Regions from separate parts of the Pyramidobacter piscolens W5455 genome, predicted to be linked through region 2. Evidence: predicted binding sites of a transcription regulator. Region 2 holds the regulator's gene; the other holds the start of a gene.
What was found. The regulator HrcA, encoded in region 2, represses chaperone genes, less so after heat shock. The targets are predictions, from matches to a motif close to TTAGCACTCNNTNNNANNGAGTGCTAA.

Region 1 (3,421 bases), on a different contig from region 2:
GCGGATGTCGTCCTTGTTGCCGCTGCCGTCGACGATGGTAGTGTCTTCTTTGGTGATGCGGATCTTTTTGGCGCGGCCGAGCTTGGACAGTTCGACGTTCTCGAGCTTCTCCCCCAGATCGGAAGTGACGACTTCGCCGCCGGTGACCACAGCAATGTCCTGCAGCATGGCCTTGCGTCTCTCGCCGAAGCCGGGAGCCTTGACGGCCACGGCGGTCATCGTGCCGCGCAGTTTGTTGACGACGAGCGTCGCCAGAGCTTCGCCTTCCACGTCTTCGGCGATGATCAGCAGGGGCTTGCCGGTTTGCAGAACTTTCTCGAGGATAGGAAGCAGATCCTTGACGTTGCCGATCTTGCCGTCGTGGATCAGCACGTAGGCGTCTTCGAGGGAAGCTTCCATGCGCTCGGGATCGGTAACCATGTAGGGGCTGATGTAGCCCTTGTCGAACTGAAGTCCGTCGACGGTCTCCAGCGTGGTGCCGGTGGTCTGGCTGTCTTCGACGGTGATGACGCCGTCGCGTCCCACCTTCTCCATGGCTTCGGCGATGATGGCGCCGATGGCTTTGTCGTTGGCGGAGATCGAAGCGACCTGAGTGATGTCGTCCTTGCCGTTGACCTGATGCGCCATCGCCTTCAGGTGTTCGGTCACAACGTCCACGGCGGCGGCGATGCCATTGCGAAGGTAAATGCCGTTGGCGCCGGCGGCCACGTTCTTCATGCCTTCGCTGATCATCTCGCGGGCCAGAACAGTCGCGGTGGTCGTGCCGTCGCCGGCCACGTCGTTGGTCTTGGAGGCAACTTCCTTCAGAAGCTGAGCACCCATGTTCTCAAAGGGATCTTCAAGCTCGATCTCCTTGGCGATGGTCACGCCGTCGTTGGTGATGGCGGGAGAACCGAATTTCTTGTCCAGCACCACGTTGCGCCCCTTGGGGCCAAGGGTCACGCCAACGGTGTCGGCAACTTTGTTGATGCCGCGCTCAAGCGCGCGGCGGGATTCTTCACCGAAAGCAAGAATTTTAGCCATTTATGAATTCCTCCTGAAAATAATGATGTCTGCCCGAAAAAACTAGTCGATCACCGCAAGAACGTCGCGCTCGCTGAAAATCACGAGTTTCTCGCCGTCGAGCTTGATCTCCGTGCCGGAATACTTGCTGAAAACGATATGGTCGCCGACTTTCACTTCAAGGGGAAGTTTCTGACCATTGTCGAGAATGCGGCCCGTCCCGACGGCGATGACTTCGCCTTCCTGGGGCTTTTCCTGAGCCGTATCCGGCAGATAAAGACCGCTCTTGGTCTTTTCTTCTCCGCTGACGACTTTGACGACGATACGATCCGCAAGGGGTTTCAACTGCATTATTTATTCCTCCTATACTGAGTTCGACAAAAATCTCCGAAGTGATTTTTATTAGCACTTGATCACTTCGAGTGCTAACAATGGATATAATACAATTTTGGCGGTCAAATTCAAGAATGGTTACAGATAAATATTTTATCTTTCTCCAATTTTTCCCGACGAAGTTCCGTTTATCGGCTATTTTCTACCGTATACTGCTCTTCCGCTTAGTTATGTAAAAACAATCGCGACGCGCCCTTGCCCATAAATAGAGAGAGCAACCACAGCGGGTTGCTCTCTTACAAATCATTGCTCCGTCGGGACGTAATCCCCGGATACGAAGCGCGAGAAATGCTCCCGACAATAACGATGGATCTCCTCCGCCGTCGCCAAGTTCAGCACTTCATCGGCGCAGGCGCGCATTTCTTCGGTTTTCAACAGCGAAAGAATCCATTGCGTGCGCAGCATCTCGAAAGGATTGACGCTGAAAGAGCGCAGCCCCATGCCGAAAAGGATCGGGCTCAGCAAGGGGTCTCCCGCCATTTCACCGCACAAACTGACGGGCTTGCCCGCCGTCGCAGCATTTTTGATGGTGGTCTGCACAAGACGCAGGACCGAGGGCGAGAACGGCGAATAAAGGTAAGACAACGCCGCGGCCAAGCGGTCGACGGCCATGGTGTATTGGATCAGGTCGTTGCTGCCGATGCTGAGGAAGTCGCATTCGCGCGCGATCAGATCGGAAATGACGGCGGCCGAAGGCGTCTCCACCACGACGCCGACTTTAGTGCGGGGATTGAAGGGCGTCCCTTCCCTGCGAAGCTCCTCCTTGACGTCATCGATCACGTTTTTCGCCGAACGCACTTCGTCAATGGCCGAAATCAGCGGCAGCAGGATGGAAACGTCTCCGTAGGCGCTGGCGCGCAGAATGGCCTTGATCTGGCTGCGAAAAATATCCACGCGTGACAGCGAATAACGAATCGCTCGATGGCCGAGCGCCGGGTTCTTCTCCTCCGGCATGCTCAGATAAGAAGGGATTTTGTCGCCGCCGATGTCAAGCGTGCGGAAGACCACAGGACGCCCCTTCATGGCCAGCATGGCTTTTTTGTACTCCCAGAACTGCTCGCCTTCCGCCGGCAGATGCGCGCGGGTCAGATAAATGTATTCCGTCCGATAGAGCCCGACGCCATGCCCGTCAACTTCTACGATCGATTTGATATCCGCATCGGAAGCGGCGTTGCCGTAAACTTTCAACAACACTCCGTCGGCGCTGCAAGCCGGCCGTCCCGCAAAACTGCGCAGCTGCTCCTGAAACAGGCTTTCCCGTTTCTGCCGCGCACGGCATTCCCGGATCGTCTCCTCATCCGGGTTGATAAAGACGTCGCCATTATTGCCGTCGACAATGATGAAATCGCCATGGTACACGTCGTCGGCAACTCCGCTCAGCCCTACCACGGCAGGCTTGTGCTGATTGCGGGCCATAATGGTGGCATGAGAACCGATCGTTCCCTCTTCACAGACCAGACCGACAATGTTATTCTTCTGGATCAGCGAGATCTCCGCCGTGCCCATGCTTTTACAGACGAGGATCAGACCTTCCCGCTCATCCTTGAGCAGGTCGCCGCCTTCGATATGCAGAAGCAGACGGCACACGCGCGCCGAAACGTCTTTGACGTCATCGGCCCGGGCCTTCAGGCAATCGTTGTCCATATTCTCGAAGACCTGAGCGAATTTCTCCGCCACGGTCTTGACGGCCCATTCGGCGTTGACGTTCTGAGCGACGATCATATCCCGAATCTCGCCGAGAAATTCCGGATCTCCGAGCATAATGCCATGTACGCGATACAAATCGGGCCCCGCTTCGTCTTTGTCAACAACGACGGTCTCGCCGGCATAAAGTTGTCGGATCTCTTCGCTGGCAGTCGCTACGGCCAGGTTCAGACGCTCCACTTCCCCTTCAGCGTCGTCGACATAGTCTTTTTCTATCTCGAGTTGCTCCTTCCAGTCGACGTAAACTTGCCCCATGACAATTCCCGGAGATACGCCCAGCCCCTTCACGCAATTTCCTCCCTCGCCACTGCACAGAATTCAA
Region 2 (3,421 bases):
GATTTCAGCTTTCGCCCGTTTTGCGTTGAGGAAGAATAAATATATCTGTCCTTGACTGCGTCGCCATAAGTCTGAAGAAGACGGAGCACATAATCGGTGATCGGCGCTCCTACGACTCTTTTTGTTAAATTCCCCGATATGGCAATGAGAGATGATTGAGGCTGCCGTAAATCATGCAAGGCCACTTCACAGCCCCTTCCGAATTGAAGGGCTATGGTATCGACGATGGGAACGAAAGGACGAAAAAACAAATCGATGTTTTCTTTACACTGCACTTTTAAGCCTCCCTTTTAACGATATTGTAGCTTAGGTAGGTTTATAAGTCAACAAATTTTTTTTGAACAAAAAATTTTGTGTTTAAATGAGATATTCTGTTGAAAAAAAAGCTCGATCGCAAACGTTATGAAATTTCGGATTCCAGTTATAAACAGAGCAGCTCACATTTGAAGTATTCGTGCTGCCGTAATGGCATGCCTCGTTCAAAAACGTCATGTTGTCTCGAGGGTAGAAAACGTAAAACTTTTGCTATGAAAAAGGGAAGGCATGAACTGGCTTACAGCGTATGGAATGGAATTGAAGACGTGCTGTCGCCAGAGCATCCAAAGTCGGGAAAAAGAAACGCTTTGTCCCCGAGCAGCGCTACACGGTGCCTCCCTCTTGTACGGAATAGTGCCTTCTACGGCTGCGTTTTTCACACGCGTTGTCCTCTGGCCCAAAAACGATGCTTTGCGGAAACGCCGCCGCTGCGCCGCCTCGAAAGCGGGCGGCGCGTCGCCTGCCATCTGGCGGAATGAGCCTCCGCGCCCACATAACGAAAAATCGCCGCCGCGCCGCAGAAGAATCCGCGCGAGGCGGGGCGAAAAGCTTGATGATTCCGGGATCATCAAGCTTTTTTCATGGAAAACATCCCGCGCGGATCGCGTTCCATGGAAAGAACGTTCAGGGTATTTCGAGCCCTGCGACCGTGTGTGTTTTGATCATTTGTTTGAACAAATAAAAAATATGTCTGACCAGACTTGACATTAAATCTACTTCCTGCTATTCTCTCATGCGTAATAGATGCGTTAGCACTCCTTTTGCTTGAGTGCTAATAACTGGAAGGAGGTGCGAGGCTGTGTTGACCGAACGACAGCTTGAAATCATTTTCGCCGTGGTGTACGAGTACATCAAGACCGGCGAACCGGTGGGATCGCGCACGATTTCGCGCAAATTCCTCAAGAGCCACAGCGCGGCGACGATCCGCAACGAAATGTCCGATCTCGAGGAGATGGGCTATTTTTCCCAGCCGCACTCGTCGGCGGGGCGTCTGCCCACTTCCATGGCCTACCGGGTCTACGTCAATTCGATTTTGCACCGGCCCTCGTCGCCTCCGCCGGAGATCAGCCGCTGGGTGCACCGGGTCGCGGATCAGCTGCAAAGTCTGGACGAGCGTCTGGCCGAAGCGGCCCGTTTTTTGGCGCGCTTCACGCGCTGTTTCAGCGTCGCCGCGGTTTCCGCGCTCGAAGGGCTGAAGCTGCGCAAAGCCGATTTCATCCGGCTGGCGCCGGAGATCCTGCTGATCCTGCTGGTGGTGGAAAACGGCGCGGTGCATCACAGCCGCGTGCGCGTTTCGCCCGACGTGACGCAGGAGCAGCTGGAACGGCTGGCCTCGGTGATCGATCACATCGCGGGAGGGGTGCCGTGGAACGGCGCGCGCGGCGAACTGCTCGAGTATCTTTCGAGGGCGATGGCCGAACGCTGGCGGGATATCGAGGATATCTTTATCGCCATCGACGAGATGATGAGCGACGACGGTCTGACCCTTTCCACCGGCGGCATGCGCGAGGTCTTCATCGCCGACGGCGGCGAGGCGTCCGACGAGCGGCGCGGCCGCATCCAGGCCATCTCTTCGCTGATGGATACGCGCGAGGACCTGGAAGACTTCATTTCCGATTACGCCGCTTCCGAAGGGCTGAAAGTGACCATCGGCGACGAAAACGAACGTCCCGCCATGCAGAACTGTTCGGTGATGATGTCTACCGCCACCGGCGGCGGGCGCAAGGCCGTGGTCGGCTTGGTGGGGCCGCTGCGCATGAATTACGAGAACTCGATCGCGGTGCTGGAAGCCGTTTTGAACGGCCTGAACCGTCCCGTGACCGAGAAGGAGGAACCATGATATGGAAGACGATTTGAAGAAAACGACGGCGGAGAACCCCGCAGCGGAAGAGCAGGCCGAGAAGCAAAGCGCGCCCGAAGCGGAAACGTCCGCGGACGCGGAGCAGCGGAAAATCGACGAGCTGACGGCGCAGTATCAGCAGATGCGCGAGCTCGCCGCCCGCGCGCAGGCCGACGGCATCAACTACCGCAACTGGGCCGAACGCGAGATGAAGCGGCTCAAGGCTTACGGCAGCGAACGCGCGATTCTCGCCATGCTGCCCGTTTTCGACAACCTCGAACGCGCTCTCGATTCGGCCGAGGCCGATCCGGCTTCGATCAAGGAAGGCGTGCGCATGGTCCGGCAGCAGTTCGCCGACGCGCTCAAGGATCTTGGCGTGACGGAGCTGGATCCCGCGGGCAAACCGTTTTCGCCCGCGGAGCACGACGCCATGGGCATGGTGCCGGTGAGCGACAAATCTCAGGACGGGCTCGTCCACACGGTCGTGCGCAAGGGGTTTCAGATGGCCGAAAAAGTCATCCGTCCGGCTCTGGTCATGGTGGCCCGTTACGCCGAAAACAAGCCGGAAGGGAACGGGGAACAACAGTAACAGGGTAATAAGCGGGAAAGACCGCAGCGACATATAAAAGCAGAACAAAATTTTTCATGAGGTGATTTATTATGAGTAAAGTCGTAGGTATCGATCTTGGCACCACCAACAGCTGTATCGCCGTGATGGAGGGCGAAAACGTCACGATTATCCCCAACAGCGAAGGCGCGCGCACCACGCCCTCCGTCGTCGCCTTCACCAAGGACGGCGAGCGTCTCGTCGGGCAGCTCGCCAAACGTCAGGCAATCGTCAACGCCGACAACACCATCATGTCCATCAAGCGTCACATGGGCAGTGATTACACCGTGACCATCGAGGGCAAGAAGTACACGCCCCAGGAGATCAGCGCCATGATCCTGCAGAAGATGAAGCACGACGCCGAGGATTATCTCGGCACCGAAGTGAAGAAGGCCGTCATCACCGTGCCCGCCTACTTCACCGACGCCCAGCGCCAGGCCACCAAGGACGCCGGCGCCATCGCCGGTCTGGACGTGCTGCGCATCATCAACGAACCCACCGCCGCGGCGCTGGCTTACGGCGAGAACAAGAGCGGCGACCACAAGATCCTCGTCTTCGACCTCGGCGGCGGCACGTTCGACGTCTCGCTGCTCGACGTCGGCGACGGCGTCTTCGAAGTGCTCGCCACGCGCGGCGACAACCATCTGGGCGGCGACGAC

Region 1: the regulator HrcA is predicted to act here: its motif matches at 1,405-1,431, upstream of groES (co-chaperone GroES).

Annotation. Positions count from the first base shown of each region.
Region 1 is NZ_ADFP01000031.1:20,051-23,471, reverse strand. Features, by position in the region: partial or broken gene groL (chaperonin GroEL) at 1-1,023, opposite strand, end outside; gene groES (co-chaperone GroES) at 1,066-1,353, opposite strand; gene ptsP (phosphoenolpyruvate--protein phosphotransferase) at 1,639-3,387, opposite strand.
Region 2 is NZ_ADFP01000084.1:29,505-32,925, forward strand. Features, by position in the region: gene HMPREF7215_RS07575 (helix-turn-helix transcriptional regulator) at 1-275, opposite strand, end outside; gene hrcA (heat-inducible transcriptional repressor HrcA) at 1,115-2,155, shown strand; gene HMPREF7215_RS07585 (nucleotide exchange factor GrpE) at 2,157-2,744, shown strand; gene dnaK (molecular chaperone DnaK) at 2,816-3,421, shown strand, end outside.